One region of the Microbacterium terricola genome, then DNA from elsewhere that is predicted to be linked to it. Evidence: predicted binding sites of a transcription regulator. Region 1 holds the regulator's gene; each other region holds the start of a gene.
The links. The regulator LexA, encoded in region 1, represses DNA repair genes until DNA is damaged. The targets are predictions, from matches to a motif close to TCGAACANNTGTTCGA.

Region 1 (10,446 bases):
ATGCTCGAAGAGCACCTGCATGCCGACGCAGATGCCGAGCACCGGCCGTCCGCCGGCGAGGCGGCGATCGATGAGCTCATCGCCTCGGCTCGCCTTCAACGCGTCCATGACGGCGCGGAAGGCGCCGACGCCCGGCACCACCAGTCCGTCGGCGTCCATGATGAGACCGCGGTCGGAGGTCAGCCGGGCATCCGCGCCGGCCGCGATGAGCGCCTTGACGGCCGAGTGCACGTTGCCGGAGCCGTAGTCGAGCACGGCGACCAGCGGCGCCTCGTTCGACGTCACAGGGCGCCCTTGGTGCTCGGGATCCCCTCGACGAGGGGATCGATGGCCTTCGCCTGCCGGAACGCGCGGGCGAACGCCTTGTACTCGGCCTCGGCGATGTGGTGCGGGTCGCGCCCGCCGAGCACGGTGACGTGCACGGTCAGCCCGCCGTTGAACGCGAGCGCCTCGAAGGTGTGACGGACGAGCGAGCCGGTGAAGTGCCCGCCGATGAGGTGGTGCTCGAAGCCGGCGGGCTCGCCCGTGTGCACGAGGTACGGGCGTCCGCTGATGTCGACGACCGCCTGCGCGAGCGCCTCGTCGAGGGGCACGAGTGCGTCGCCGTACCGGGAGATGCCCGCCTTGTCGCCGAGCGCCTCGCGGATCGCCTGGCCCAGCACGATCGAGACGTCCTCGACCGTGTGATGCGCATCGATCTCGGTGTCGCCGGACGCGCGGACGGTCAGGTCAGTGAGCGAGTGCTTCGCGAAGGCGGTGAGCAGGTGGTCGAAGAACGGCACCGTCGTGTCGATGTGGCTGCGGCCGGTGCCGTCGAGATCGAGCTCGAGCTCGACGGTCGACTCGCTCGTCGCGCGGCGCAGCGAGGCCGTGCGGTGATCGGCGGGGCGGGTCATGATCGCGAGTCTATCGAGGCCAGCGCGTCGAGGAACGCGGTCGTCTCCTCCTCCGTGCCCGCGGTCACCCGCAGGTGATGCGGGATGCCCACGTCGCGGATGAGCACGCCGCGGTCGTAGAGCTCCTGCCAGGTGACAGCGGGCTCGGCGACACCGCCGAACAGCACGAAGTTGGTCCACGACTCGTGGGGCTGGTACCCGAGCGCTGCCACGGTCGCCCCGATGCGGTCACGCTGGGCGATGATCTCGTCGACCATGCGCAGCATCACCGGCGCGTGAGTGAGCGCGGCCGTCGCGGCAGCCTGGGTCAGCGCGCTCAGGTGGTACGGCAGCCGCACCAGCCGCAGGGCGTCGATGACCGCGGGATCTGCGGCGAGGTACCCCACGCGCGCGCCGGCGAATGCGAACGCCTTGCTCATCGTCCGCGACACCACAAGGCGCTCGCGATCGGGCAGGAGGGTGAGCGCTGAGCGCTCGTCGCGGGGTGCGAACTCCCAGTAGGCCTCGTCGACGACCACGATGCCCGGTGCCGCGTCGTACACGGCCTCGATGACGTCGAGCGACATGGGCGTGCCGGTCGGATTGTTCGGCGCGCACAGGAAGACCACATCCGGTCGCGCCGCGGCCACCTGCTCCGCGGCGTCGTCCGCCGACACCGTGTAGTCGTGCCCGCGGGTGCCCGCGATCCAGCTCGCACCGGTCGCCCTCGTGAGCAGCGGATACATCGAGTAGGTGGGTGCGAAGCCGAAGGCCGTCCGGCCGGGCCCGCCGAAGGCCTGCAGCACGTGCTGGAGGACCTCGTTCGAGCCGTTGGCGGCCCAGAGCTGCTCACGCGAGAGCCCGTGCCCGAGGTAGTCGGCGAAGCCCTCCCTCAGGGCGGTGAACTCGCGGTCCGGGTACCGGTTCACATCGCGAAGGGCCAGGGCGACGGCATCCAGGATGTCGTCCGCCACCTCCTGCGGAACGGGATGCGTGTTCTCGTTGACGTTGAGGGCGACGGGCAGTGGGGCCTGCGGCGCGCCGTACGGCGTCATGCCGCGCAGATCGTCGCGGAGGGGAAGGTCTTCGAGGCGAGCGCTCACGCACCCATCGTAGAGGCGGGCGTCAGGGCGCCGGCGCGTACTCGGCGGGAATGGCCAGCGACTGGCCGGCCGTCACGGTGACACCGGACAGGGCGTTGAGACGGACGATCTCGTCGATCACGTCACGCGGGTCGGCCTGCGGAGCGACCTGCTCGGCGATCGACCACAGCGACTCGCCCGCCGCGACCGTCACAGTATGGAAGGACTCGGTGGGCGCTGCGGAGTCGCGGGCGGCGATCGCGGCGCCGCCGCTGATCACGGCGGCGGACAGCGCGAAGGCCGCAGGGATGGCGGCGAGGCCGGCGAGCACGCGGCGCCCGCGCGTCGTCAGACGTAGGCGGGTGGCAGGTGCGGCAAAGGCGATCGTGCTCATTGGTCCTCCTGTGGGTGAGGCGAGATTCGCATCATCGGCACTGAGCCGATGCATCTATGCGTATCTCTCTTCCGAAGTTATCTTCGACGTTCTACGATGTCAAGAGTCGAAACCAGAACGCGGTTCTCGAACACGACACGCGGGCGAGCTGCCCGCCGGCCGTGCGGAAACCGGATACGGTTTCGACAGGTAGACCCCACCACGAACCTCCGACATTCGAAGACGACTGCTCTCGACGACGAGGGCGGCAGCACCCGCAGACACGAGAAGGAGCCGGCCCTGTGAGCGAGCCGAACGGACGCGACAAGCCTCAGACGCGTCGACGGAAGAGCCTGAGCGACAAGCAGCTGGCCATCCTCGAGGTGATCCAGCGGTCGATCGCGCGCCACGGCTATCCGCCGAGCATGCGCGAGATCGGCGACGCGGTCGACCTCAAGTCGCTCTCGAGCGTGACCCACCAGCTGAACCAGCTCGAGCTGAGCGGGTATCTGCGCCGCGACCCCGGCAAGACGCGCGCCATGGAGGTGCTCATCGACCTCCCGGGCTCCGCCACCGAGAACCCGGCGGACTCGGCGCCGTCGGTGGGCGACGCCGCGCTCGTCCCGCTCGTGGGACGCATCGCGGCGGGGGTGCCGATCACGGCGGAGCAGCAGGTGGAGGAGATCTTCCCCCTTCCGCGTCAGCTGGTCGGCAAGGGCGATCTGTTCATGCTCAAGGTCTCGGGCGAGTCGATGATCGATGCCGCGATCTGCGACGGCGACTGGGTCGTGGTGCGCACCCAGTCCACCGCCGACAACGGCGAGATCGTCGCGGCGATGCTCGACGGGGAGGCGACGGTGAAGACCTTCCGTCAGCGCGACGGCCACACGTGGCTGCTCCCCCGCAACTCCGCGTTCGAGCCGATCCTCGGCGACGAGGCGGTCGTGCTCGGCAAGGTCGTGGCCGTGCTGCGCGCGGTCTGACACCGCCCGTCATTTCCGTTCGGGGGATATGCCCCGACCCTTCCTTCACGCCACAATGGCGCTGAGCGCATCTCGCGCCGGCGAAGGGGGCCACGATGGCGACGACGGAGATCGACGACCTGCGCATCGAGCTCGAGCGCTTGCGCGCGGAGAACGCGGCGCTCAAGGCCGCGGACGAGGTCGCGCCTGAGGCTGAGACTCCTGCGCGCTCGCGGCGCCCCGGCCTCTGGCGGGCCTTCGTCTCCGCGCTGCTGATCGTCGTGGCCGGCATCCTCGTGCCGGTGTCGGTGGTCGGCGCATGGGCCCAGGCCCAGCTCGTCAATGAGGAGACGTTCGTCAGCACCTTCGCGCCCCTGGCCGACGACCCCGATGTGCAGGCACTGATCGTCGACAAGACGACTGCGGCCATCAATGAGGCGATCGACGTGCAGGCGATCACCGACGACCTGTTCGACGGCATCCAATCGCTGGACCTTCCGCCACGAGCCTCGAGCGCGATCGATCTGCTGCGCGAGCCGGCGGCCGCCGGCGTGCAGAACCTCATCGACGGCGCGGTGACCCGCGTGGTCGAATCGGACGCGTTCTCGGCGATCTGGCAGCGCGCGCTGCTGGCGAGCCACCGCGCGTTGGTGGCGGTGGCCACCAACGACGGGTCGGGCGTGGTCGTCATCGACGATCAGGGACAGATCGGCATCCAGCTCGGCCCGATCATCGAGTCCGTCAAGGAGGCGCTCGTCGATCAGGGCTTCGGACTCGCGGCGAACATCCCCGAGATCGACCGGACGGTCGTGGTCGCCCAGGCCGACGCCCTGCTGGTGGTCGGCTCCGTCTACAACCTCGCCGTCGCCGTCGGCTGGTGGCTGCCGGTGATCACCCTCGTGCTGTTCGCGCTCGGCATCCTCTTCGCGCGGCGACGCTCGACCGCCACCCTCGGCGTCGGCGTCGCCATCGCCCTCGGCTCGGGCATCCTGGCGGCGGCACTCACCAGCGCGGGAACGATCCTGGGGCTGCAGGCCGGAAACCTCGGGGTACCGGCCGCGACGCTCGAGACGATCTACTACGCCGTCGCGGGCGCGATGCGCGACACCGCGATCGTGCTGACCTTCCTCGGCATCGTGATCGCCGTGTCCGCGTGGCTCAGCGGCCGCTGGGCGCCCGCGCAGCGTGTCCGGGGCGTCGCGGGCTCGCTCACGTCGAGCGCCCGCGCATCGCTGCAGTCGCGCGGCCTCGACACGGGCTCCTTCGGGGGGTGGCTGCACCAGCAGCGGGTGCTGGTGCGAATCCTGATCCTCACGCTCTCGATCGTCCTGCTGTTCGCCCTGCGTCCGCTCTCGATCGGCGACATCCTGCTCACCGTCGTCCTGGCGCTGATCGTCTGGCTGATCGTCGAACTGCTCCAGCGCGTCCCGGATGCGGTGGGCGCGCCGTTCGACGAGACGGCCGTCGTGCCTGACATCGGCGTCGACCCGGAACCCGTCGACGTGGTCGAGGTCGTGGAGGTCGTCGAGCCCGAAGCCGTCGTCGAGCCGGAGACCGTGCCCGAGCCCGAGCCGGCGGCAGCTCCCGAGGATTCCGCCGTGGCCGACAGCATCCCGCCGGCCACGGCACCTGCCCCCAAGAAGTCGCGCACGCCTAGACGGTGACGCCCGTCTTCTCGCGGATCAGGCGAGTGGCGTCGACGAGGTTGCGGAGCGAGTCCACCGTCTCGTCGTAGCCGCGGGTCTTCAGACCGCAGTCGGGGTTGACCCACACCTGGCGCAGCGGCAGTTCGGCGACCGCGCGGTCGAGGAGCCCGGCGACCTCATCGACGGACGGCACGCGCGGCGAATGGATGTCGTACACGCCCGGCCCGACGCCGTGCGTGAACCCCGACGTCGCGATGTCGCCGATGACCTCGCCCCGACTGCGCGCCGCCTCGATCGAGGTGACGTCGGCATCGAGGGCGGCGATCGCGTCGATCACGACGGCGAACTCCGAGTAGCAGAGGTGCGTGTGCACCTGCGTGGCATCGGCGGCGCCCGCGGTCGCCAGCCGGAACGAGCGCACCGACCAGTCGAGGTAGGCGGGCTGGTCGGACTGCTTCAGCGGAAGCAGCTCGCGCAGCGCGGGCTCGTCGACCTGGATGATCCCGATCCCTGCCGCCTCGAGGTCGGCGATCTCGTCGCGCAGCGCGAGTCCGACCTGATTCGCCGTCTCGGCGAGGGGCTGGTCGTCGCGCACGAAGGACCACGCGAGGATCGTGACCGGACCGGTGAGCATCCCCTTGACCGGCTTGTCGGTCAGCGACTGCGCGAAGCTCGACCAGTCGACCGTGATGGGTGCGGGGCGCGAGACGTCGCCCCACAGGATCGACGGGCGCGTGGCGCGCGACCCGTACGACTGCACCCAGCCGTTGGCCGTGACGGCGAAGCCGTCGAGGTTCTCGGCGAAGTACTGCACCATGTCGTTGCGCTCGGCCTCACCGTGCACCAGGACGTCGAGGCCGAGGTCCTCCTGCAGGTCGATGACGCGGGCGATCTCGTCGCGCAGGAACTGCTGGTACGCGGCGGCGTCGATCTCCCCTCTGCCGTGCCCGGCGCGGGCGCGACGGATCTCGCCGGTCTGCGGGAACGAGCCGATCGTGGTCGTGGGCAGCACGGGCAGGTCGAGCGCGGTCTCCTGGGCGGCGACGCGATCCGCGTAGTCGCCGCGCCCGAAGTCGGCCTCGGTGAGCGCGGCCGCACGTGCGCGCACGGCGCCGTCACGGACACCGGGTGCGCTGAGACGATCGGCGAGGGCGGCGGATGCGGCGGCCACCTCGCCCTCGATGGCCGCACGCCCGTCGCGGAGGCCGGCGGCGAGCGTCACCACCTGTGCGGTCTTCTGGTCGGCGAACGCGAGCCAGGAGGCCAGCCGCGGGTCCAGCCCCGGTTCGTCCGCCACGTCGTGCGGCACGTGCTGCAGCGAGGTCGAGGTGCCCGCGGCGATCGCGGCGGCACCCAGCCCGCCGAGACGCTCGAGCTTCTGCCAGGCGGCGTCCAGGTCGCCGCGCCAGATGTTGCGGCCGTCGACCGTGCCGCCCACGAGCGTCTTGCCGGCGAGACCGTCGACGCGCTCGGGGACCCCGCCCCTGGTGAGGTCCAGCGCGATCGCCTCGATCGGGGCGGCGGCGAGCGCCCGCCATGCCTCGGGAGACAGCTGGGCGTAGCCGGCCGCGACGAGGATCGCGGGGCGGTCGGCGGCAGCCCCGAGCACGGCGTACGCCCGCTCGGCGGCGACCGCGAGCTCGGCGGGGGTGGACTCCAGGCTCTCGCTCACGAGCGCCGGCTCGTCCAGCTGCACCCAGTCGGCACCGGCCGCGCGCAGTGAGGCGAGCAGCTCGGCGTAGACCGGCAGAAGGTCCTCGAGGCGGCTGAGCGGAGAGAACCCGGCGGGCGCGGCATCCGTCGCCTTCGCCAGTGCGAGCAGGGTCACCGGACCCACGACGACCGGGCGCACCGTGAAGCCGTCCGCCTTCGCTTCGGCGACCTGCCGAGCGAGGCGGTCGCTGGACAGCGCGAACACGGTCTCCTGGCCGATCTCGGGCACGAGGTAGTGGTAATTGGTGTCGAACCACTTCGTCATCTCGAGCGGCGCGTTCTCGCCCTCGCCGCGCGCCGCGGTGAACAGCGCGCGGAGGCCGATGCCGCCGTCCTGGTCGCGGAGCGCGGCGAAGCGCTCGGGCAGGGCCCCCACGGTGGCAGCGGCATCCAGCACCTGGTCGTAGTAGGAGAACGACTCGGGGATCGACGAGTCGTCCCGGCCCAGACCGAGTCCGGCGAGGCGCTCGCGCGTCGTCCGGCGCAGCTCGGTCGCGGTGCGCTCCAGCGTCGCCTCGTCGGTCGTTCCGGCCCAGTGCGCCTCGACGGCGCGCTTGAGCTCACGGCGGCGCCCGATGCGGGGGTAGCCGAGGATCGTGCCTGCGGGGAATGCGGTCATCGCGTCGTCTCCTTCTGAAGGTCTGTGCTGAGGATCCCGGCCTCGCGGAGCACCGCGAGCACCGTGTCGTGGTTGTTGAACGCGTAGAGGTGCACGCCGGCACCGGCGGTGACGACCGCGCGGGCGAGGTCGGCCGCATGGGCGATGCCGATCTCGCGGCGCCCTTCGGGGGTCGGCTCGACCTCCAGCGCGACGGACAGCTCGCCCGGCAGCTCTTCGCCGCTGAGCTCCAGCACCCGGCGCAGCCGGGCGGGCGAGGTGATCGGCATGATGCCGGGGATGATCGGGATCGTCACGCCGGCGGCGCGCGCCCGGTCGACGAAGCCGAGGTAGTCGTCGGCGTGGAAGAAGAGCTGCGTGACGGCGAACGTGGCGCCCGCGGCCTGCTTGGCCAGGAGCGCGTCGATGTCCGCGGCGGGGTGATGGGCGCGCGGGTGGCCGTTGGGGAACGCGGCGACGGCGATCTCGGCGCGCGGCCGACGACCGACGCGCGCGGCGCCGGGGACGCCGGGGATCGACGGCTGCGCGTACGAGGCGCGCTCCGCCTGGACGCGGTGGATGAGCTGCACGAGCTGTGCGGCGCTCTCCAGGTCGCCCAGGAACACGTCGTCCTCGGCGACGCCGGCGGGCGGGTCGCCCCGCAGGGCCAGGAAGTTCGTGATGCCCGCGTCGAGGAACTCGCGGATCAGGGAGCCGGCTGCCTCGTACGTGTTGCCGACGCAGGTCAGGTGGGCGAGCGGGGGGACGGCGGTCTCGCGGAGGATGTGCGTGAGCACGGCGAGCGACCGGTCGCGCGTGGAGCCGCCGGCGCCGAACGTCACCGAGATGAATCGGGGGCCTGCCGCGGCGAGGTGCCGGATCGTCTCGTGCAGCGCGGGCAGGCCGGCGTCGGTGCGTGGCGGATAGATCTCGAAGGAGAACGGCACGCCGTGGGCCGGCGCAACGAGACTCGCGTCAATGGACATGTCGGGCTCTTCGGATCGGAACGGTGGGGCCGGGCGGCCGCGGAACCCGTGCGACGACGGGCTCTGATCGCGGGCGGGTGCCGGGCTCGGCTGTCGCTCCTGCCCGGCATGGCCGGGCGTCGATAGCCCCACGGTAGTGCAGGCGCGGTGCGGCGTCATCCTGTGTGAACGCGTGTTTCGGCCTAGCGTGGAGGGGTGACGAACACGCTCCCCCACGGCTCATGGCCGTCCCCGCTCACCGCCGCCTCCGTGGCCGCCGCATCGCCGCGGATCGACGGCGCGCGGTTCGTCGGCGAGGAGATCTGGTGGGGCGAGACCGTCGCGCACGAGGCCGGCCGCACGGCGGTGCGCCGCGCCGGGGCCGACGGCGTCGAAGACGTGCTCCCCGCGCCGTGGAGCGCCCGCTCGCGGGTGAACGAGTACGGCGGCGGTTCGTGGACGGTCGCCGACGACGGCGCGCTGCTGTTCGTGGAGAAGTCCGATCAGCGGATCTGGATGCTGCGGCCAGGCGCCGATCCGACGCCGCTGACGCCCGCGGAGGGGTTGATGCGCTTCGGCGGGCTGCTCTGGCAGAACTCGCGCCTGATCGCGGTGCGCGAGACCCACGACCATGGCAGGGTCGTCCGCGACCTGGTGGAGATCCCCACGGACGGCGCCGCGGAGAAGCGGGCCGACGCCCTGCAGTTCCTGGTCTCCGACAGCGACTTCCTCGCGCACGCCGCACTGAGCCCCGACGGCGACCTGCTCGCGTGGATCGCGTGGGACCACCCCTCGATGGCCTGGGACCGCAGCGAGCTGCGTGTGGGACGCCTGGAGGGCGGCGAGGTCGCGGAGTGGACGACGGTCGCCGGCGGCTCCAGCTCGCCGCTGCAGCCCCTGTGGGCGGGCCACGACGACCTGCTCTTCGCCGACGACACCACCGGTCGGTGGAACCTCTGGTCGCTGCACCTGTCCGCGGGCCTCGACCGCCGTGCCGTGGCGCCCGCCGATGCCGACACCGGCGGGCCGCTGTGGGTGCTCGGCACGCGGTGGTTCGGCCTGCTGGGCGACGGGCGCCTCGTGGCCGTCCGCACGAACGGCGCCGACACGCTCGTCGTCGTCGACCGTGCCACCGGTGAGGAGCGGATGCTGGACTCACCCGTCGTCGCCGAGACCTCGATCGAGGACGTCTCCGGCAGCCGCGTGCTCGTCTCCGGGTCGGCTGCGGACGCGATGCCCGGTCTCTGGCTGATCGATGTCGACGATCCCGCTGCGACGGTCGCGGTGCGCGGCGGCGACGCCCCGTGGGGACGGGAGTGGATGCCGCGGGCGCGCGCGGTCACGTTCCCCGGCTCGCGCGGCGACGTGCACGCCTTCGACTACCCGCCCACGAACCCCGACGCCGCCGCTCCGGACGGCGAGCGCGCTCCGTACGTCGTCTTCGTGCACGGCGGGCCGACCACGCACGTCGGGGGCGCAGCATCCGGCAAGATCGCCTACCTGACCAGCCGGGGCATCGGCGTGCTCGACGTCAACTACGGCGGCTCCAGCGGCTACGGCCGGGAGTATCGCGAGCGCCTCCTCGGCCAGTGGGGCATCGTCGACGTCGACGACGTCATCGCCGCCGCCCGGGGTCTCGCCGCCTCCGGCGCCGCGGACCCGGCGCGCATGGCGATCACGGGCGGCTCAGCCGGCGGCTGGACGGTGCTGTGCGCGCTGGTCGCCTCGGACGCCTTCGCGGCCGGCGTCAGCCGCTACGGCGTCGCGGACCTGCGCCGGCTCGCCGAGGATACGCACGATTTCGAGGCGCATTACCTCGACGGGCTGGTCGGCCCGCTGCCCGCCGCGGCCGCGGTGTATCTCGAGCGGTCGCCGCTGAGCCACCTGGACCGCTTCACCACCCCCCTGCTCATCGAGCAGGGGCTCGACGACGAAGTGGTGCCGCCCACGCAGTCGGAGGCGGTGCGCGACGCGCTCGCGTCCCGGGGCGTGCCGCACGCCTACCTCGCCTTCGCCGGCGAGGGGCACGGCTTCCGGCGGGCCGAGTCGATCGTGCGCGCACTGGAGGCGGAGGTGGCGTTCCTCGGCGCCGTGCTCGGGTTCGACCCCGTCGGCGTGCCGCCCCTGGAGCTGGAGTGACTCAGGCCAGGTAGGGCTGCAGCTCCGCGGCGAGGCGCGCGGACACGAACGCGTGCAGCGCGGTGCCGTCGACCTCGTGGCTCTGCGACACGA
Region 2 (10,446 bases), 1.6 Mb from region 1:
GATCGACTCGGGTCCGTAGATGTGCGAGTCGCCGAACAGCGAATTGCGCCAGCCGCCGAACGAGAACGCGCCGATCGGCACGGGGATCGGCACGTTGACCCCCACCATCCCGACCTCGATGTCGAACTCGAACTGGCGGGCGGTGCCGCCGTCGCGGGTGAACACCGCGGTGCCGTTGGCGAACGGGCTCGCGTTGATGAGCTCGACGGCCTCGGTGTAGCTCTCGACGCGCACGACGGAGAGGACCGGCCCGAAGATCTCGTCGTCGTAGACCTTCATGCCCGGGGCGACGCGGTCGATGAGCGAGACGCCGATGAAGAAGCCATCGCCGTCGAACTCGTCCGCGGTGCCGTCCACGACGACCGTCGCGCCCTCGGCGGCGGCGCCCGTGACGTACGAGGCGACCTTGTCGCGGTGCTCGCGCGTGATGAGCGGGCCCATCTCGCTGGCGGCGTCCGTGCCGTCGCCGATGGTGAGGCCGGCGACGCGCTCGGCGACCTTGGCGACCAGGGCGTCTGCGGTCTCGTCGCCGACCGCGACCAGGACCGAGACGGCCATGCAGCGCTCGCCGGCCGACCCGTACGCGGCGGAGACCGCGGCGTCGGCCGCAGCATCCAGGTCCGCGTCCGGCATGACCACCATGTGGTTCTTCGCCCCGCCGAGCGCCTGCACGCGCTTGCCGTTGGCGGCGGCGCGCGCGTAGATCGAGGTCGCGATCGGGGTGGAGCCGACGAAGCTGACGGCCCGCACGTCGGGGCTGTCGAGGATCGCGTCGACCGCGACCTTGTCGCCCTGCACGACGTTCAGCACGCCGGCGGGCAGGCCCGCTTCCTCGTACAGCGCGGCGAGGAAGAGCGCGGCGGACGGATCCTTCTCACTCGGCTTCAGCACGACGGTGTTGCCGCAGGCGATGGCGGACGCGGTCATCCACAGGGGCACCATGACCGGGAAGTTGAAGGGCGTGATGCATCCCACGACACCCACCGGCTGCTTGACCGAGTGCACGTCGACGCCGCGCGAGACCTGCTCCGAGTGCTCGCCCTTCAGCAGGTGCACGAGACCGGCGGCGAACTCGACGTTCTCGATGCCGCGGCTGATCTCGCCCTTCGCGTCGGAGAGGACCTTGCCGTGCTCGCTCGTGATGATCGCCGCGAGATCGTCCTGCCGCTCCACGAGCAGGTGACGCAGGCGGAAGAACACGTCGGCGCGCTTGATGAGGCTCGTCGCACGCCAGGCCGGAAGGGCGGCGGATGCTGCGGCGATCGCCTGCTGCGTCTCGTCCGTGGTCGCGAACGCCACCTCGTGCTGCGCGACGCCCGTCGCCGGGTTGAAGACCGTGCCCGTGCGCTCGGCGGCGCCCGCGGGCTGACCGTTGATGTGATGGCGGATGAGGGGCATGCTGATCCTTCGTGTCGGTCCGCCGGACAGATCGACCGAGCGTCGTCTAGGCTGACGAGTCCCAGTGTGTCAGAGCAGAGGAGGGGCATTCGATGGCTGACCGTCATGAACCCACGGCGATCCGGACGGATCGTCCGACGGTCGAGGCGAGCCTGCCGAGCGTCCGGGAGGTGCTCGCGCTGGACGCGTTTGCGGCCGGGGTGCCCGAGGTGCTCGTCGGCGACGACACCCTGGACGCACGGGTGCGCTGGGCGCATGTGTCGGACAGCGCGGGCGTCGCCCGGCTTCTCGACGGCGGGGAGCTGCTGCTGTCGACCGGGTCGGGGTGGCCCGCCGAGCCCGACGAGCTCGCGGCCTTCGTCGAGGGACTGCGAGCGGCCGGGACCGCCGGCATCGTGCTCGAGCTCGGCACGCACTACCGGTACGTCCCCGGCGTGGTCGTCGACACTGCGCGGGACTGCGGGCTGGCGCTGGTCGCACTCAACCGCGAGGTCAAGTTCGTGACGCTGACCGAGGCGGTGCACAGCCGCATCATCTCGGAGCAGACCGCGGCGCTGCGCGCGCGGGATGAGGTGCGCGAGCGGTTCACCGCGCTGGCGCTGCGCGGGTCGCCCGCCGACTTCGTCGTGCACCAGCTCGCCCAGACGCTGCAGGCGCCGGTCGTGCTCGAGAACCTCGCGCACGAGGTGGTCGCCGCGGATGTGCCCCTGGCACTCCAGGAGGAGCTCTTCACCCGCTGGGAGGTGCGGTCGCGCATCGCGCACCGCGAGCGGGCGGCGCGCGCGGACTCCTGGCTGATCGTGCCCGTGGAGGCGCGGGGCGTGCGCTGGGGGCACCTCGTCGCGCTGCCGGGGCCACCGCATCCGGCCGGACGCGCGAGCGTGCTCGAGCAGGGCGCGATCGCCCTCGCGCTCGGGCGGCTCGCCGACGGCGACGTCGACGAGTGGGGGCGGATCGGGCGCGGCCAGCTCGTCGACGGACTGCTCGCCGGCCGGTTCGCCGGCCCCGGTGGCGCCGCCGCGCGGCTCGAGGCGGCGGGGCTGCCGGTCGAGGCGAGCGCGCTCTACGGCATGGTGGCGGCCGGCGCGCCACTGGCACCGGAGGTCGCCGATGCCGCCGCCCGCGCGCTCGGCGGCCGGGCGCTGACCGGCTCAGCGCCGTCGGGAGTGGCGGCGCCGGCCGCCCTGCTGCTGGTGTCGCTGCCGGCGCGGGCGGCGCTCGACGATCGTGCGGCGCTCTCGTTCGCACGGGCGCTGACGCCGCAGCCGGAGCGCCTCGTGCTGTCGATCGGCTCGCGCGCAGACGGCTTCGACTCCGCGCTCACCTCGCTGCAGGAGGCGGTCGACCTCGCCCGCGGGCGCGGGCCGCGCGCCGGCGGACCGCAGCTGCGCCGTGCGGAGGACCGGCCGCTCGCGCGCCTGGTGACGGCGCTGCGCGACGACCACCGGGTCCTCGAGCACGGCGAGCGGATGCTGGCGCCCCTGATCGAGTACGACCTCGGCCGCGGGGGAGACCTGCTCGACGTGCTGGGCGCGATGCTCGCGCATCCGGGCAACCGGACGGCCGCCGCATCCGCGTCGCACCTGTCGCGCTCGGTCTTCTACCAGCGGATCGCGCTCATCCAGGATCTGCTCGCCGCCGATCTGGACGACGGTGAGGTCCAGGCCGCGCTGCATCTCGCGCTGCTGGTGCGGCGCTCGGCCGCCCGCTGACCGCGTTCCCGCTCCGGGAGCCGGGGCTCAGCCGCGGGGCTCAGCCGCGGGGCTCGGCGATGACCTCACGCGTCGGGATGACGCGGGCGTAGCCGCCCGCGAGTGCGGCCATGAAGCTCGCGTGCACCGTCGCGCCGGGGATCTCGGTGTCGCCGAAGGAGAGGTCGGGCGCGGCGCAGGCGTCGTGGGCGACGGTCACGGCGTAGCCGAGGTCGGATGCGGCGCGCACCGTCGAGTCGACGCACATGCTCGACATCATCCCGCAGACGACGAGTCGGTCGACGCCGATCTCCTCGAGCAGCACCTGGAGCCGGGTGTCGAGGAACGAGTTGGGTTCCGCCTTGGTGACGACCGGCTCGTCGGCCTGAGGTGCGACGAGTGTGTGGATCTCGACCCCCGCGGTGCCAGGTCGCATGAACGGGGCGTCCGGCGCGTCCCAGATGTGCTGGACGTGCACGGCCGGCCGGCCGACGGACCGGAAGTGAGCGAGAAGCTCCTGCGCGTGCTCGGCGGCCTCGACCGGGCCGGAGAGCGGGTGCGCGCCGCCGGGGAAGTAGTCGTTCTGGATGTCGATGATCAGCAGTGCCTCGGTCGTCGGCAGCTCGCGTCGGGTCATGAGCTCAGCTTAGCCGGGCTGGGCCGGGGTGCCGTTGCCGCAGATTCGAAGATATGGACGAGTGAACCGAAATGCGTGCGGGATGCTGGGCGCGGTCGATGTCGGAGGCCATCGCTACCATCGAAACTATGAACGATGGTGCGCGGGAGAGGGTTGAACGGGCGACCGACGACGATGACCTCGCCCGCCTGGCCGAGTTCGATCAGTGGGTCGCCGAGCAGGCACTGGTCGACGACGAGATCGCGGCCTACCTCGACGCGCTCGCGCAGCCGGCGACGGTCGTGTCGCCGGCTCTCGGGGTGACGCTGGCGATGGACGAGATCGAGCGCGTCGCGCACCGGCAGCGCGAGGCGATCGCCGCGCAGTACGCCGCGATCGGCGAGGTGCTCGCCGACGCCCGCGAGCATCCGGAGTTCTGGCTCGGCTCCGACCCGACGCTCGACCCCGCGTGGCAGGATCCCCGCGGCCGTTCGGTCGCGGCGGTACGCGCCGAGCGTCGGCAGGTCGCCGCGCGCGCCGCGATCTGCGACATCGCCACGCGCCTGCATCTGGCCGAGACCACCGTGTCTGCGCGGGGCGCCCATGCCGCGACGCTGCAGGAGCGACTGCCCGGTCTGTGGCGCGAGTTCCTCTCGGGTGCTGTCGATGAGCGCAACGCGGTGACGGCAGCGACACTTGCCGCGACGTTGCCGGACGTTGCCAGCGACAGTTGGACGCTGTTCGACGCGCACGTGACTGCGATGGCCGGGCGTCTCACCCCGGGCAAGTTCCTCATGAACGCCCGGGCTGCGCGCGAGCGCATCCACCGGGAGTCGCTGCAGGAGCGGCATGTGCGCGCCGCGGCCGAGCGGGCCGTCTGGCTCGACCCGAACCTCGACGGCATGGCGACGCTCACGGCGTCCCTGCCCGCGATCGAGGCGCACGCCGCCTACCGCCGCGTCGACCAGACCGCCCGGCACCTGCGCGGACTGCCGGGCGAGACGCGCACGCTCGCGCAGCTGCGCGCCGACATCCTGGCCGATCTGCTCATCGACGGCGAGACCTATCCGCTGCCCGATGACACCGCGGCCGCCGCGGACACGGCGGCCCCTGCATCCGGCCGTGCACTCGTCGTGACGTCCTGCGTCCCGCCGCACCGCCGTCGCAAGGCCCAGATCGCGATCACGATCCCGGTGCTGTCGATCCTCGGGCACTCCGACGAGCCGGCGACGCTCGACGGCTACGGTCCGATCCCGCTCGAGACAGCGAAGAGACTGGCGGGGGAGTCAGCCTCGTGGATTCGAGTGCTGACGCATCCGGTCAGCGGAACCGTGCTCGACCTCGACCGGAAGACCTATCGGGTGCCGAGGGCGCTCCGGCGATGGCTCGAGGCGCAGCATCCGGTCTGCATCTTCCCCGGCTGCGCCCGCGCGGCCCGCGACTGCGATATCGACCATCGGCTCGAGTGGGCCCGCGGAGGGCCGACCGCCGCCGGCAACCTAGGCCCGGAGTGCGAGCCGCACCACGGGGTGAAGACCGAGTCGCTGTGGCGATTCGATCCCCGCACCGGTGCGGTCGTCTGGCTCAGTCCGACCGGCCGCGAGCATGCGCTGGATCCGCCGCCGTTCTGAGCGGGCGATCAGCCGGCGACGTACACCTTCCGCAGCGTCTCCCGCACGGTCCACACCGTGTGCATGCCCGCCTCGAGCCGCACGATCGAGCCGGCGCGCAGCTCGATCGCCGGCAGCGCCGGATCGGTGAACTCGACCGTCGCCGACCCCGACAGCACGATGAACACCTCGTCCGACTCGACGTCGCTCATGGCTCCCGGTGTCATCTCCCAGACGCCGATGCCGACGCCCCGTGCATCGTCGAGGTCGACGTAACCGGTCGAGGGCGTCCCCGCGACGACCTGCTCCGCGGGCACGGGCTCGTGACCGAGCGTCAGGCCGGCAGCATCCGTCACCGCCCCCGCGGTCAGCGCGGTCACGAGTCGAACCCGAGGCCGAGGCGGTCGAGGGTCTTCAGCAGCAGGTTGCGGCGTCCCTCGTTGTGGTCGGCGCGGTCGAGCGACCAGCGCGTCGCGTTGATGCCGATGGATGCGGCGGGCTCCGGTGGGAAGGGGAGGGGACGCTTGCGCACCATCTCGAGCGTCGTCTTCTCGTTGACCGTGCCGTCGAGCAGGTCGAGCATCACGTCGGCAGCGAACCGCGTCGATCCGACGCCGAGGCCGGTGAATCCGGCGGCGTAGGCCACCCGTCCGCGTCGGGCGGTGCCGAAGAACGCCGTGAACTGCGTGCTCGTGTCGATGGCCCCTGACCACTGATGCGAGAATCGCAGGCCCTCGAGCTGCGGGAACGTCGTGAAGAAGTGGCTGGCGAGCCGTGCCCACACATCCGGCCTGTTCTCGTACGCCGGGTCGACGCGGCGGCCGTAGTGGTACAGCGCGTCGTAGCCGCCGAACAGGATCCGGTTGTCCTGCGACAGCCGGTAGTAGTGGAACTGGTTCGCCATGTCGCCGATGCCCTGCCGGTCGCGCCAGCCGATCGCGGCGAGCTGCTCGTCGGTCAGCGGCTCGGTCATGAGGGCGTAGTCGTACACGGGCACCGTCATCAGGCGGTTCCGGCGCAGCAGCGAGGGGAACACATTGGTCGCGAGCACGGCGTGCGCCGCATCGACCCGGCTGTCATCGGTGACGATCGAGACGCCTGCCCCATCGGTGTCGAGACTGCGCACGTGCGACCGCTCGAAGATCTCGACACCGCGCTCCTCGGCGGCGCGGGCGAGCTCGGCGGCCAGCCGGGCCGGATGCACCAGCCCGCAGTTGCGCTTCTCCCACAGCGCGGCGAGGTAGGTGGGCGAGGCGACCGCGGCCTGCGCCTCCGCCTCGTCGAGGAACACGACGTCGTCGCCGGTGGGCACCTCGCGCAGCCACTCGATCTGATGCGGCTCCGTCGCGGGCGCGAGCTGTCCGGTCCGCTCGAAGTGGAAGTCCAGACCGTAGTCGGCTTCGGCGGCCTCGATGGCGTCGAGGTTCTCCATCCCGAGTCGCTCGATCAGCGGCATCTCGTCGGGCCAGCGGCTCATGCCGTTGTCGTGCCCATGGGTGAGGCTCGCCTCGCAGAACCCGCCGTTGCGGCCCGACGCCGCCCATCCCACGCGATTTGCCTCGACCACGACGACGCGCCGGCCGGGGTCGCGGGTCTTCGCCAGCAGTGCGGTCCAGAGCCCGGTGTAGCCGGCGCCGACCACCACGAGGTCGGCCGCGACGGCACCCCGCAGCGGCGCTCGATCGGGACGCAGCCCCTCGGGCAGGTCCTCGGTCCAGAACACCCCCGACCGGGTGGTCTCGAGGCTGCGGCTGATCACGGATGCCGAGGGCACGCGTCGTTCGAAGACGGTGGTTCCCACGGGTATCACTTCCTATCGGTGTTGGCACTGCGGGTCGTTGAGCGAGGAGCGGAGCGACGAGACGAAGCGGGGTCAGCTGTCCGACGCGTCGAAGACGCGGACGCCCTCGACGAAGGTCTGCAGCACGCGGGTCGCGCCGATCTGATCGGCGGGACCGGCGAACGGGTCGCGATCGAGCACGGCGAGATCGGCGTACTTCCCGACCTCCACGGTGCCGGTCTCGGCGTCCAGGTGGTTCACCCAGGCGGACCCGGCGGTGTACGCGGTGAGCGAGGTGGCCAGGTCGATCGCCTGCTCCGGCAGGAACGGCTCGTAGTCGCCCTCCTCATACCCGGGCGCCGCCTGCCGGTTGACGGCCGTGTGGATCGCGGCGAGCGGGTTCGGCGACGACACCGACCAGTCGCTGCCCGCCGCGAGCACGGCGCCCGAGCGCAGCAGGTCGCCGAACGGGTACTGCCACGCGTCGCGCGGCGAGCCGAGGAACGGCAGCGTCAGCTCGACCATCTGCGGCTCGAGCGTGGCCCACAGCGACTGCATGTTCGCCGCGACGCCGAGTTCGCGGAAGCGCGGCACGTCGTCGGGGTGCACGACCTGGATGTGGGCGATGTGGTGCCGGTTGTCGCCGCGTCCGTTGCGGTCGATGGCGGCGGCGACGGCGTCGAGGCACTCGCGCACGGCGCGGTCGCCGATCGCGTGGAAGTGCACCTGGAATCCGAGCGCGTCGAGCTGCGGCACGGCCTCTGCGAGGATCTCGGGCGCGACGAACGAGATGCCCGAGTTGTCGGTGAAGTGCCCGTGCCCGTCGTGGTACGGCTCGAGCATCGCCGCCGTGAAGTTCTCGGCGACCCCGTCCTGCATGACCTTGATGCTCGTCGCCTGGAACCGCCCGAGCGAGAACCGCTCCCGCCGCTCGACGAGCGAGGGGATCTGCTCGAGCCCGGCGGTGCGGTCCCACCACAGCGCGCCGACGACCCGGCCGGTCAGCGAGCCGTCCGCCGCGGCCGCCCGGTACGTCTCGCCCTGATCGACGAGGTCGCTGTAGTCGCCGATGATGGCGTCCTGCCACGCGGTGATGCCGTACGAGTGCAGGTAGCGCTGTCCGGCCAGGAGCGCCTCGTGCAGGAACTCCGGCGACGGGTCGGGGATCAGCCGGTTCACCAGCGACATCGCACCCTCGTGGAGCGTGCCGGTGGGGCGGCCGTCCGCATCCCGCTCGATGCGTCCGTCGGCGGGGTCTGGGGTGTCGCGATCGATGCCGGCGCGGCGCAGCGCGGCCGTGTTCACCCAGGCGCCGTGTCCGTCGCGGTTGGGCAGGAAAGCAGGGCGGTCGGGGAGCACGCGGTCGAGGGCCTCCGAGGTCGGGGTGCCACCGGGGAACGCCGACATCGCCCACCCGCCGCCGGTGATCCACTCCTCGTCCGGATGCGCCTGCGCGTAGGCGGCGACCGTGTCGAGGTACTCGGCCTCGGTCGACCCCTCGCTCAGATCGCACCGCAGCAGCTCCAGCCCGCCGGAGACCGGATGCACGTGCGCGTCCTGGAAGCCGGGCACCAGCATCCGTCCGGCCAGGTCGACGACCTCGGTGCGGGGGCCGATCAGCTCCCGGATCTCATCACCGCCCACGGCGACGATGCGGCCGCCCGACACGGCGACACCCGTCGCGCGCGAGCGCACGGTGTCCGCGGTGAAGACAGGGCCGCCGATGAAGACGAGCTCGGCGTGGGTCATGGTTCTCCTACCCGCCCGCCATGGTGCGGGCGATGTCGGTGGCGGAATCGCCCGCACGGCGCAGCACCAGGGCGACGACGGCGAGGGCGACGAGGGTGAGGATCAGCATGATCGTCGACACCGCGGCGATCTCGGGTCGCAGCCCCGACCGCAGCGAGCTGAGGATGTAGACGGGCCAGGGCGTCGAGCCCGACACCTGAACGAACGACGAGACGACGGTGTTGTCGAGGCTGAACGTGAACGCGAGCAGCGCGCCGGCGAGCACGGCCGGCATCGCGAGCGGCAGCGTCACCCGGCGGAATGTCGTGAACGGCGTCGCATACAGGTCGGCCGAGGCCTCTTCGAGGTTCTCCGGCAGCCCGACGAGACGGGCGCGCACGATGTAGGTGACCACGGCGACCGAGAACAGCGAGTGGCCGACGACGAGACGGACGGTGCCGTCGTTGAACACCGACATCCCGAGGTCCTGGCCGAGGAACACCAGCCAGGGCAGCAGCGACACCGCGTCGACGATCTCGGGCGTGACCGACACCAGCAGCAGCAGTCCGATGAACCACCAGGTCCACTTCCCCGGACGGCGGGCCAGCGAGATGCCGGCGAGGGTGCCGAGCAGGGTCGCGAGCACCGCGGCGATCGCGCCGGTGCGCAGCGACACCATGACGGCGTCGCTCAGGACCGACTTCCGGAACAGCGCGAGATAGCCGTCGAACCCGAACTCGGTGAACGCCGTGAGCAGCCGGCCGTTGTTGAACGAGTAGGCGACGATCACCACGATCGGCAGGAACAGGAAGACGAAGACGAGGATGCTCCACACCTTCAGCAGACGGTCGGTCACGACGCAGCCTCCCCGAGGACGAGACGGTTGCGGGAACGGAACGGCAGGCTGACGAGCCACGCCAGGGCACCGAGCAGGGCGACCGAGCCGAGGATGATGAGGATCAGCATGACCGCCATCGCCGAGCCGAGCGCCCAGTTCTGGGCGGTCTGGAACTGACTCGCGACGAGCTGCCCGACCATGTTGCCCTTCGCGCCGCCGAGCACCGTCGCGGTGATGTAGTCGCCCATCAGCGGGATGTACACCAGCAGCACGCCGACGATCACGCCGGGGCGGGCGAGCGGGAACGTCACCCGCAGGAACGTCCGGATGCTGTCGGCACCGAGATCCTTCGACGCCTCCCGCAGCGGCAGGCCGACCCGGTCGAACGCGACGAACAGCGGCAGGATCATCAGCGGCAGGTAGTTGTAGACCACGCCCAGCAGCACCGCGGGCCGGGTGTAGAGGATCTCGAGCGGCGCGAGCCCGACCAGCTGCAGCACGTGCGAGACGATGCCCTCGGGTGCGAGGATCACCTGCCATCCGATCGTTCGCACCAGGAAGTTCGTCCAGAACGGCACCAGCACGAGGGCGATCAGGAGTCCCTTGGAGCGCGCGGGCGCCTTGAGGGCCATCCAGTAGGCGACCGGCGCGCCGATCACGAAGCACAGCGCGGTGCCGCCGAGCCCGATCCACAGCGTGTTCAGGAACGTGTCGAAGAAGGTCGGCGTCAGCACCTCGGCATAGCGGTCGAAGGACAGCACGTCGTTGGCGTGCGTGCCGAACAT
Region 3 (10,446 bases), 860 kb from region 1:
TCGCGATCGCGTGCGCCCTCGCGATGGGCTCCCCGCTCCTCGTGCTCGACGAGCCGACGGCGAACCTCGACCCGCAGGGGATCGAGGAGGTCTATGCCGCGCTCGCCGACCTCATCGCGGCAGGCGACCACGCCATCCTGCTCGTCGAGCACAACCTCGACGCCGCGATCGGCTTCGTGGATCGCGTGATCGTCCTCGACCACGAGGGGCGGCTCGCCGCAGACGGGTCGGTCGACGCGGTGCTGCGGCAGCGCGCAGACGAGCTGCACGCGATCGGCGTGTGGCTGCCGGTGTCGACCCTGGCGGCCCTCCGGCTGCGTGCCGCGGGATACGCGCTCGACCCCCTCCCCCTGACTCCCGCCGAGCTGCACGCCGCCCTCGAGGCGGCCCCGGCCCCGGCCCCTGCCCCGGGTCCTGCCCCTGCCCCTGCCCCGGCCCCTGCCCCTGCCCCTGCCCCTGCCTCTGGTCGCGAGACAAGGAGAAGTGCGCACGAGGAGGACGGGGCGACAGCATCCGATCCTCCGCACGCTCCATCTCCTTATCTCGCGATGGTGGAGGGAGGGGATGCTGCGGCCACCCCTGCCGTCGGAGGCGCCGCGATCGCTCCGCTCATCGAGGTGCGAGGGCTGACCCTGCGGCGCGGGCGCGCCGAGGTGCTGCACGACATCGACCTCGACGTGCATCGCGGCGAGTTCGTCGCGGTGGTCGGCGCCAACGGGGCAGGCAAGACAAGCCTCATCCACGCGATCGCGGGCGTCGTCACTCCGCCGCGCGGCACCGTGCGCATCGACACGGGCTCTGGTCACGGAATCGATGTCGCCCGCGCCGATGCGCGCACCCTCACCGCTCGCATCGGGTTCGTCTTCCAGAATCCCGAGCACCAGTTCATCGCCCACACGGTGTTCGACGAGGTCGCGCACGGCCTGCGCCGCCGCCACCTGTCGGAGGACGAGGTGCGGGAGCGCACCACGGCCCTGCTCGAGCGCTTCGGTCTCGCCGACAAGGCAGGCAGCCACCCGTTCCTGCTCTCGGGCGGCCAGAAGCGCCGCCTGTCGGTCGGAACCGCCCTCGTGACCGGCGCACCGATCCTCGTGCTCGACGAGCCCACGTTCGGGCAGGACAGGGCGCGCGCCGACGAGCTGCTCGGGCTCCTGCGCGAACTGAACGACGACGGCACGACCATCGTCGTCGTGACGCACGACATGCAGCTCGTCACCGAGTACTCCGACCGCACCGTGGTGCTGTCGGACGGCCGCGTCGTCGCTGCCGGAGAGACCGCGGAGATCTTCGCCGACACCGCCCTCATCGAGCGCGCGGGGCTCCGGCTTCCGCCGCTGCGCCAGGCCCTGCAGGGTCTGGCCGGCCACCCCGACCTGGCCGGTATCGTCCGGCTCGCCGACCTGCCGGGCGGTGGTCGCGCGTGACGGCCATCCACGCACCCGCCACGACGTTCGACCCGTACGCGGCGCGCGGCGCGGCCTCGCCGGTCCGGTTCCTCTACCGGCTCAATCCCCTGGCCAAGCTCGGCGCGCCGCTGCCGGCGATGGTGCTCCTGATCTTCGTCAGGGATGCCGCCACCCCTGCGATCTTCCTGCTCGCCAGCTGCCTTCTCCTGCTCGTGGGCGTCTCGCTCACCCGGCGGGTCGCCGGCATCCTCCTCGCCCTCCCGGTCGGGATCCTGGCGATCGGCACCGGCTTCGCGGTCTGGACGGATGCGGCACTCGTGGATGACACCCCCGTCGTCCTCCAGCTCGGCGGGTGGACCCTCTACGCCGGAGCCGTGGCGATCGGCTTCGCGACCGCGCTGCGACTCGCCGCGATCCTCGCGCTCACGCTGATCGCGGGCCTGTCCACGACCGGCCCCGATCTCGTGCGCTCGACCGTCCAGCAGCTGCGCGTGCCATACCGCATCGGCTACACCGCGCTCGCGGCGTTCCGGTTCGTGCCGCGGTTCGGCCACGAGCTCGACGTCATCCGCCAGGCGCACCGCGTGCGCGGCGCTCACGGCGGCCGCGGCCCGTTCTCGGCGGTGGCCCGCTGGTCGGGGTACATCGTGCCGCTGCTGGCCGGTGCCATCCGTCACGCCGAGCGGGTCGCGCTCGCGATGGATGCGCGTGCGTTCGGCGCGTACCCCGATCGCACCGAGCGGCACCTCGTCCCGTGGCGCGTCCGCGACACGGTCTTCGCGGTCGCGTTCGTCGCCGCATCCGCCCTCGTCTTCTGGCTCACATTCCCGTGGGGAATCGCCTGACCCGTCCCCTCCGAAGGAGAACCCCGTGGCCCAGAACAGCCGCATGATCAAGCCAGAGACTCAGGGCCTGGTGCATCTCACCGTGCTGCGCACGGCGCAGATCTCGCCGCACTTCATGCGCGTGACGCTCGGCGGCGCGGAGGTCGAGCGGTTCCGCCCGATGGGCTGGGACCAGTGGTTCCGGATCTTCCTGCCGCTCGGCGGCGATGCGGGCCTCGAGCGGATCCCCGCGAAGGCGAACAAGATCTTCGGCTATCTCAAGTACCTGCGCATCCCGGAGGGCATGCGCCCGGTGATGCGGAACTACTCCGTGCGCGCCTACCGCGCCGCGTCGGGCGATCAGGGTGCCGAGATCGACGTGGACTTCGTCATCCACGGAACGGTCGAAGGGGGAGACGCCGGCCCGGCCTCGCGCTGGGCGCAGACCTGCCGGGCGGGCGAGAGCGTCGTCATCATCGACGAGGGGCTGATGTTCAACCCCGAGCGCGGCACCGATCAGGTGCTGCTCGTGACGGACGAGTCCGGCCTCCCGGCCGTCGCCAACGTGTGCGCGTCCCTGCCGGGGAACGCCCGGGGCATCGCGCTGGTCGAGGTTCCGTCGGCCGACGACATCCTCGAGTTCACGCATCCCGTGGGCATCGACGTGCGCTGGCTCGTCCGCGACCACGAAGCGAAGGCGGGCGCCCTCGCACTGGACGCGCTCGTCTCCCTCCGGGCGGACGAGCTGCCCGCCCAGCCGTTCCACGCGTTCATCGTCGGCGAGCAGTCGCTTCCCGCCGAGGCGCGTCGCCACCTCGCGAACGAGCGTGGCATCGACAAGAACCGGATCAGCTTCTCGGGCTACTGGCGCACCGGTGCGGCGTCGCCGACGCCGAAGTCGCAGATCGCGAACAGCGAGGCCCGCGCATGAACCGCATCGCCACGTCGTACCTCCTCACCTGCGCCGCGATCGGCGTGGCGGGAGGCGCGCTGCTCTGGGGCGCCACGGCCCTGTCGTCGGTGCTGTTCGCCGTCGTGCCGTTCTTCTCGGTCGCCCTCGCGGGTCTGTGGCTGCTGCCGGCGACGGTCGCTCTTCGGCTGCTCGAGCGCCCGCTGGCCGGCATCCTGGTCGGCGTGATCTCGGGGCTCATCGCGTTCCCGTCGCTCGCGGCCGCCGTCTGGTGGGCGTTCTTCGCCGAACTCGCGTTCCTCGTCGTGCTCTACCGGTCGTGGCGGACCTGGCAGTACTACGCGGGCGCCGTCTTCGTCGGCGTCCTCTATCCGATCCTGGCCGCGACCTCGTTCAACCTCTGGACCATGCCGGTCTGGGCGCAGATCGCCTTCTTCGCGCTCACGATCGTCGGCTGCATCTTCGGCGTCTGGCTCGGCATCGTCATCGCCGATCGCCTCCGCGCTGCCGGGGTGGCCCGCCTCGCCCGTCGCCGCGGGCTGGCGAGCCGGGGACTCGGACGCGGCGACGGGCCAGCCGGCCAGCACTGACCCGCTCCCTGGCTCGCTCGCCGAAACACCTGTTCTGGCGAGCACAGGGCCCCGCGCGCCCCCGCCGAAACACCTGTTCTGGCGAGCACAGGACGTTCCGGGGTCAAAACAGCCTGCCTCCGCCGGAACAGGTGTTCTGGCGGAGGCAGGCTGGCAGTGACCGAGGGCGAACGGCGACCTATCGCTTGCCGGCGATCTGGCGTCCGACGATCTCGCGCATGATCTCGTTCGTGCCGCCGTAGATGCGGTGCACACGCGCGTCGAGGAACGCACGCGCGATCGGGTACTCGGTGATGTAGCCGTAGCCGCCGTGCAGTTGCACGCAGGTGTCGAGGATCTCCCACTCGCGGTCGGTGGTCCAGAACTTCACCTTCGCGGCCTCTTCGGCGGTGAGCTTGCCGTCCTTGTACGCGAGCAGAGCCCGGTCGAGGTACGCCCACATCACGTCGACGGTCGTCGCGACGTCGGCGAGCTTGAAGCGGGTGTTCTGGAAGTCGATGACCCGCTCGCCGAACGCCTCACGGCTCTTGGTGTAGTCGACCGTCCAGGCGAGGGCGGCCTGCGACGCGGATGCGGCGGCGATGCCGATCGACAGACGCTCCAGCGGCAGGTTCATCATGAGCTGGATGAAGCCCTGACCCTCCTTGCCGCTGATGAGGTTCTCCTCGGGCACGAACACGTCGCTGAACGACAGCTCGGCGGTGTCGTGGCCGTGCGAGCCCATCTTGTGCAGCTTCTTGCCGTGGTCGAAGCCCTCCATGCCGTTCTCGAGGATGAGGAGGCTGAAGGCGTCGGGGCGGTTGCCCTCGCCGGTCTTGACGAAGGTCACCACGATGTCCGCGGTCTTGCCGCTGGAGATGAACGTCTTCGCCCCGTTGACGAGGTAGCCGCCGTCGACCTTCTTGGCGGTGGTCTTGATGCCGCGCAGGTCGCTGCCGGCACCCGGCTCGGTCATCGCGAGCGCCCCGAGGATCTCACCGGTGGCCATGCCGGGCAGCCACTTCTCCTTCTGCGCCTGCGTGCCCATGTGGACGATGTACGGCACGGCCAGGTCATCCTGGATGCCGAATGCGCCGGCGAGCGATCCCGCTCCTGCGCCGATGACCTCTTCGTTCACGATCGTGCGGAAGCGGTAGTCCTGCAGCATGCCGGCGCCGCCGAACTCCTCCGGGACGGACAGGCCGATCAGACCGGACTCGCCGGCGGCGAGCATCGTCTCGCGGTCGATCTCGCCGTCCGCGTCCCACTGCTCGCGCTTCTCATTCGTCGCGTAGCGCTTGATGAACTCCTTGACGACCTCGCGGAAAGCCTCGTGGTCCTCGTCGTAGATGTCGCGTTCCATCGCGGCTCCCTCTCCTCGTCGAGTGCAGATGTTGGGATTGCATCCCACGTCTTATGGTACTCAGTTTCAGGATGCGGGGCAGTGCTCAACCGAGATAGTCGGGGGCGGCCGGGAGCCCGAAGAACTCCTCGAGCGTGTGCCATCCACCCTCGTGGTACTCGGCGGCGAGGTCGGTGCCGATGTAGCGGAGATGCCACGGCTCCGGCAGATACCCGGTGATGCCGGTGCGATCGGCCTCGTAGCGCACGATCCAGCCGTATTCCCAGGCGTGCGCCGCGACCCACTCCCCCTGGGGCGTGCCCGCGAGGTCGTCGAGCGTTCCGCACCCGCCGTTGCACGCGACGACGTCGAGAGTCAGGCCGGACTGATGCTCGCTGTAGCCGGGTCGGGCGCTGACGAGGTCGGCGTGCTCCGCACCCCGGGCGGAGACCTGGCCGGCGTACGTTGCGGTCTGGGTGGCGAAAGAGCGGTAGCCGCTCTCCATCGCCAGCTCGCCCACGCTCCGCGCGGCCGTCACCATCGCGGTGAGGGCGGTGCCCGCATCCGCCCGCAGGAATCCGCCGGCGAGGTTGCGCACGCCGCTGACCGCGGTGAGATCGGCCGGCCGGTGGTCGAGCGGGTCGTAGGGACGTGTCTTGTTGACGACCAGCCAGATGCGCTCAGGGTCGCCCAGCGAGATGCAGTCGGCCTTGCCGCCGGCGACCGCGTCGCGGAACGCTGCGGCCCCGCCCGCGGCTTCGATCACTGCCGCATCGTCGCCTGCGTCGAGCGCGTCCCGCACACCCGGCTGCTCGCAGATGTCGGCCCCCGGCTCGGCCTGCCCTGACTGCGGAGCCGCCTCGATACGCGGCGCGGGCAGCACCCGCACCGTCGCCGGCTGGGCGAGATCCGGCCCCACCGGCGCAGCAGTCGAGGTGGTCCACGGAGTGAGCTGCAGGCCGGCCTCCACAGGTCCGCCGGTGAGTGCCATCGTGACGGCGGCCGAGCCGCCGACCAGCAGGATGCCGACGACCATCAGTCCGGCAGCGCGCGCGGCACGCACCCCGCGACGCATCCGCCGATGCCGCGGGGCGACGCTTCGTCGGGCCGACTCCGTCACCGGGCCATTCTCGCGCCGGGCGGGCGCCATGTCGCCCGGCTCGCCGCATCCGACCGCCGGTTTCGAATGAGGCAGCCATCATCTTGACTCATCCTCGTATCTTTGTTCTACTGTGTGTCATGAGGTGGCAGGGACAGCAGCTGGATGCGACGGATGCTGCCGCCCTGCCCGGCCTGGAGAGCTACGGCGGATTCGTGCGGTCGGTCACGACCCCTGAGTTCGCGGGGATGACCTTCCACGAGGTGATGGCCAAGAGTGCGCTCAACCATGTGCCCTCGGTCTCGGCGATGCCGTTCGACTGGACGGTGAACCCCTACCGAGGCTGCTCTCATGCGTGCTCGTACTGCCTGGCGCCCGACACTCTCGTCCTGAAGTCCGACGGGCGACAGGTGCCGATCTCGTCCCTCACCCCTGGCGACCAGATCATCGGAACACAGGAGAGCGGGGCGTACCGGCGCTATGTGCCGACGACGGTGAGGGCCGCCTGGCGAACACGCAAACGCGCGTACCGCGTCACGCTTGCCGACGGGACCGAACTCGTCGCGAGCGGTGACCACCGGTTCCTCACGGAGCGCGGCTGGAAGTACGTCATCGGCGCATCGGGCGGGGTTCCTCAGCGCCCCCACCTGACACTGAACAACCGGCTGCTCGGGTTCGGTGCCGGGAGTGCGGTCAGTGTCGCGTCCGAGACCACGGACTATCAGTCCGGCTACCTGTCGGGGATGATCCGCGGCGACAGGATGATCCTCCACAAGGCCTACGCCGACGGCCGTCGCACGCGACGGATCCACCGCTTCCGGCTCGCACTCGCAGACGAGGAGGCGCTCGACCGGACCCGTCAGTATCTGGCATCCTCCGGTGTCGTCACCCACACCCGCCCCTTCAGCGCTGCGACGCCGCATCGACGCGAGATGACCGCGATCCACACAGCGCGCGCCAGCGACGTCACCACGATCGAGGCGATCATCGCCGAACCGGTTGCCCGGACGACCGACTGGCACGCAGGATTCCTGGGCGGAATCTTCGACGCGGAAGGGTCCTGCTCCCGCGGCATCCTGCGCATCTCGAACAAGGACGAGGACATCATCAGACTCACCTGCGAGGCGCTCGACGCGTGCGGTGTCACGTATGTGGTCGAGCCCCCGCGTCCGAACGGCGTGCGGGCGATCCGCGTCACCGGCGGGCTCCCGGCGCGCCAGCGGGTCTTCACGTTCGGCGACCCGGCGATCACCCGGAAACGCCTGATCGCGGGCACCGCCGTCAAGACGGCGGTCGACCTCCGTATCGTCACGATCGAGGATCTCGGCGTCGAGATCGACATGGTCGACATCACAACCGGTACGGGCGACTTCATCGCGAACGGGGTGATCAGCCACAACTGCTTCGCCCGCGGCACGCACGAGTACCTCGAGCTCGACGCGGGGCACGACTTCGACTCGCAGATCGTCGTGAAGGTCAACGTCGCAGACGTGCTGCGGCGCGAACTCGCCAAGCCGGCGTGGCGCAGGGAGACCGTCGCGCTCGGCACGAACACCGACCCCTACCAGCGCGCGGAGGGCCGTTATCGGCTCATGCCGGAGATCATCGGCGCACTCACCGACTCGGGCACGCCGTTCTCGCTGCTGACGAAGGGCACTCTGCTGCGGCGCGATCTGCCGCTGCTGCAGGAGGCGTCAGCATCCGTCGAGGTGTCGCTCGCGATGTCGATCGCGGTCTTCGATGACACCCTGCAGAAGCTCGTGGAGCCGGGCACGCCGAGCGCGGCGGCACGACTCGAGACGGTGCGGGCCGCCACGGCGGCGGGGTTCCGCGTGACGGTCTTCCTGATGCCGATCCTGCCGCACCTGACCGATTCGATCGCGGCGCTCGACCACGCACTGTCACGGATCAAGGATGCCGGCGCCGCACGCGTCGTGTTCGGCGCCCTGCATCTGCGCCCGGGAGCGAAGCAGTGGTTCCTGCAGTGGCTCGAGCGAGAGCATCCCGAACTGGTGTCGAGCTACCGCGGCCTGTACCCCGGCGTCACCGCGACCGCACCCAAGGCGTACCGGGTGTGGCTCGCGAAGCGGGTGCGACCGCTGCTGCGGGTCTACCGCCTCAACGGCGAGGCGGAGGACGACGCTCCCCCACGCGCGACGGCAGCGGGGGCCGCGGCGCGCGCGGCCGTCGTCACGACCACGAGGGGGCGGCGCGCGGGTGTCGCCTTCGCGGCCGATCCGGGCCGACTGTTCTGACGCGGCGCCCTGACGGGTTCCGCCGGCGACCGATCTCGGCCACCATGACGGGATGGCGAAGATCATGCTCGCGGCGATGCCCTTCACCGGCCACGTGACACCGCTGCTCGCGGTCGCGCAGGGCCTCGTCGCCCGCGGGCACGACGTGCGGTTCTACACCGGCGGGGCATTCCGCACCCGGGTGGAGGCCACCGGCGCCCGATTCGTCGGCTGGCGCGCTGCGCCGGACTTCGACGAGGGCGACCTGGCGGCGACGTTCCCGCGACTGGTCGGCAAGCGAGGACTCGGCCAGGTCTTCATCAACATCCAGGACTGCATGATCGGCACGGCGCCTGCGCAGGTCGACGACCTCGCCGCCGCGTGGGAGGACGAACCCTGGGACGTCATCGCCGGAGACGAGCTGTCGATCGGCACCGCCTTCTTCGCAGAGCGCAGCGGCTGCCCGTGGGCCACCGTCGCGGTGCTGCCGCTCCATCTCCCCGGCCCGCAGGGGCCGCCGGGTGGGATGGGCCTCGCCCCTGGTCGCAATCCGGTCACGCGGGCGCGCGACGCGATGCTGCGCGCGGCGATGCCGCTCCTGTCGCGGCCGCTGATGAAACCGCTGGTCCGCGCGCGCGAGTCCGCAGGACTGCCCTCGGCCACCCGGTCGTTCGATGCCGCGATCCTCTCGCCGCAGCTCGTCGTCGCGAGCGGCGCGCCCCTGCTCGACTTCGCGCGCAGCGACCGGCCCGCGCACCTGCAGTTCGTGGGCGAGCTGCACGCCCGCATCACCGCAGAGGACGACCTGCCGCCCTGGTGGGACGACCTCGACGATCGCACGGTGGTCCATGTGACCCAGGGCACGCTGAACACCACCCCGTCCGACCTGATCCGACCTGCCCTCGAGGCGCTCGCGCACCGTGATCTGCTCGTCGTCGTGTCGACGGGTGCTCGCGGGCGCGACGAGCTGCCGTTCCCCGTGCCGGCGAATGCCAGGGTCGCGGGCTTCCTGCCCTACGCGGCCCTGCTGCCGCGGGTGGACCTGATGATCAGCAACGGCGGCTGGGGCGGCACACTCGCGGCGCTGGCCCACAGCATCCCGCTCGTCATCGCCGGCGGCGATCTCGACAAGCCGGAGATCGCCGCGCGGGTGGCCTGGGCGGGCGCGGGGGTCAATCTGCGCACCGGAACACCGACCGTCGCCAAGATCGCAGCGGGGTTCGACCGCGTCACGGACGGAGCCGGGTACCGTGAATCGGCCGCGCGCGTGGGCGCTCAGCTGAGATCGCTGGGCGGCGCCACGCGCGCGGCCGAACTCGTCGAGACGCTCCTGTGAGCGCCTCTCGGACTACTGGGGCTGACGGATCGCCTCGATGAGGTCGTCGCCGGGGCGGACGTCCTCGAAGGGTGCGTCGATCTCCGCGCGCTCGAGCATCTCGGTCATCCGGCGGCGCCGCTGACGGGTGATGAGCGTCACGACGCGACCACTGGCGCCCGCACGGCCCGTGCGGCCGGAGCGGTGCAGGTACGTCTTGTACTCGTCCGGCGCGTCGGCCTGGATCACCAGGTCGATGTCGTCGACGTGGATGCCGCGGGCGGCGACGTCCGTGGCCACGAGAACGCTGACGCGGCCCGAGGTGAGGCGCTCCAGGTTGCGCGTGCGCTTGGCCTGGTTGAGGTCGCCGTGCAGCGCGACCGCGTTGATCCCGACGTCGTCGAACTGCTCGGCGAGCATCTCGGCGTAGGCGCGGGTGCGGGCGAAGACGAGGGTCTTGCCGTCGCGGTCGACGAGCGAGTCGAGGATCTCGGCCTTGTCGCGGTGGTCGATCACGAGCACCCGGTGCTCGATCGTGCTGGAGGCCTGGTCCTCACCGGCGACCTCGTGCACGGCCGGCTCGACGAGGAACTCGTCGACGAGCGCCGACACCTCGCGGTCGAGCGTCGCCGAGAAGAGCAGCTTCTGCGAGCCCTCCGCGGTGAAGCGCAGGATGCGCTGCACGGGCTCGAGGAACCCGAGCTCGCACATGTGGTCGGCCTCGTCGAGCACCGCGATCTGCACGCC

Region 2: a site for LexA is predicted at 3,772-3,787, ahead of Microterr_RS12640 (HNH endonuclease signature motif containing protein). Genes of this name have one in related genera too.
Region 3: a site for LexA is predicted at 6,266-6,281, ahead of Microterr_RS00700 (intein-containing Rv2578c family radical SAM protein). Genes of this name have one in related genera too.

What each region holds. Positions count from the first base shown of each region.
Region 1 covers NZ_AP027141.1:1,001,932-1,012,377, reverse strand. The annotation lists gene hisH (imidazole glycerol phosphate synthase subunit HisH) at 1-285, opposite strand, end outside; gene hisB (imidazoleglycerol-phosphate dehydratase HisB) at 282-896, opposite strand; gene Microterr_RS04665 (histidinol-phosphate transaminase) at 893-1,930, opposite strand; gene Microterr_RS04660 (LysM peptidoglycan-binding domain-containing protein) at 2,001-2,351, opposite strand; gene lexA (transcriptional repressor LexA) at 2,633-3,313, shown strand; gene Microterr_RS04650 (hypothetical protein) at 3,409-4,956, shown strand; gene metE (5-methyltetrahydropteroyltriglutamate--homocysteine S-methyltransferase) at 4,946-7,270, opposite strand; gene Microterr_RS04640 (methylenetetrahydrofolate reductase) at 7,267-8,235, opposite strand; gene Microterr_RS04635 (S9 family peptidase) at 8,431-10,353, shown strand; gene hflX (GTPase HflX) at 10,355-10,446, opposite strand, start outside.
Region 2 covers NZ_AP027141.1:2,648,019-2,658,464, reverse strand. The annotation lists gene Microterr_RS12655 (CoA-acylating methylmalonate-semialdehyde dehydrogenase) at 1-1,398, opposite strand, end outside; gene Microterr_RS12650 (PucR family transcriptional regulator) at 1,491-3,110, shown strand; gene Microterr_RS12645 (cysteine hydrolase family protein) at 3,151-3,726, opposite strand; gene Microterr_RS12640 (HNH endonuclease signature motif containing protein) at 3,855-5,336, shown strand; gene Microterr_RS12635 (cupin domain-containing protein) at 5,345-5,695, opposite strand; gene Microterr_RS12630 (NAD(P)/FAD-dependent oxidoreductase) at 5,692-7,116, opposite strand; gene Microterr_RS12625 (amidohydrolase) at 7,189-8,844, opposite strand; gene Microterr_RS12620 (ABC transporter permease) at 8,852-9,679, opposite strand; gene Microterr_RS12615 (ABC transporter permease) at 9,676-10,446, opposite strand, start outside.
Region 3 covers NZ_AP027141.1:142,204-152,649, reverse strand. The annotation lists gene Microterr_RS00730 (ABC transporter ATP-binding protein) at 1-1,424, shown strand, start outside; gene Microterr_RS00725 (energy-coupling factor transporter transmembrane component T family protein) at 1,430-2,251, shown strand; gene Microterr_RS00720 (siderophore-interacting protein) at 2,277-3,161, shown strand; gene Microterr_RS00715 (ECF transporter S component) at 3,158-3,730, shown strand; gene Microterr_RS00710 (acyl-CoA dehydrogenase family protein) at 3,909-5,072, opposite strand; gene Microterr_RS00705 (M15 family metallopeptidase) at 5,158-6,171, opposite strand; gene Microterr_RS00700 (intein-containing Rv2578c family radical SAM protein) at 6,291-8,405, shown strand; gene Microterr_RS00695 (glycosyltransferase) at 8,458-9,720, shown strand; gene Microterr_RS00690 (DEAD/DEAH box helicase) at 9,733-10,446, opposite strand, start outside.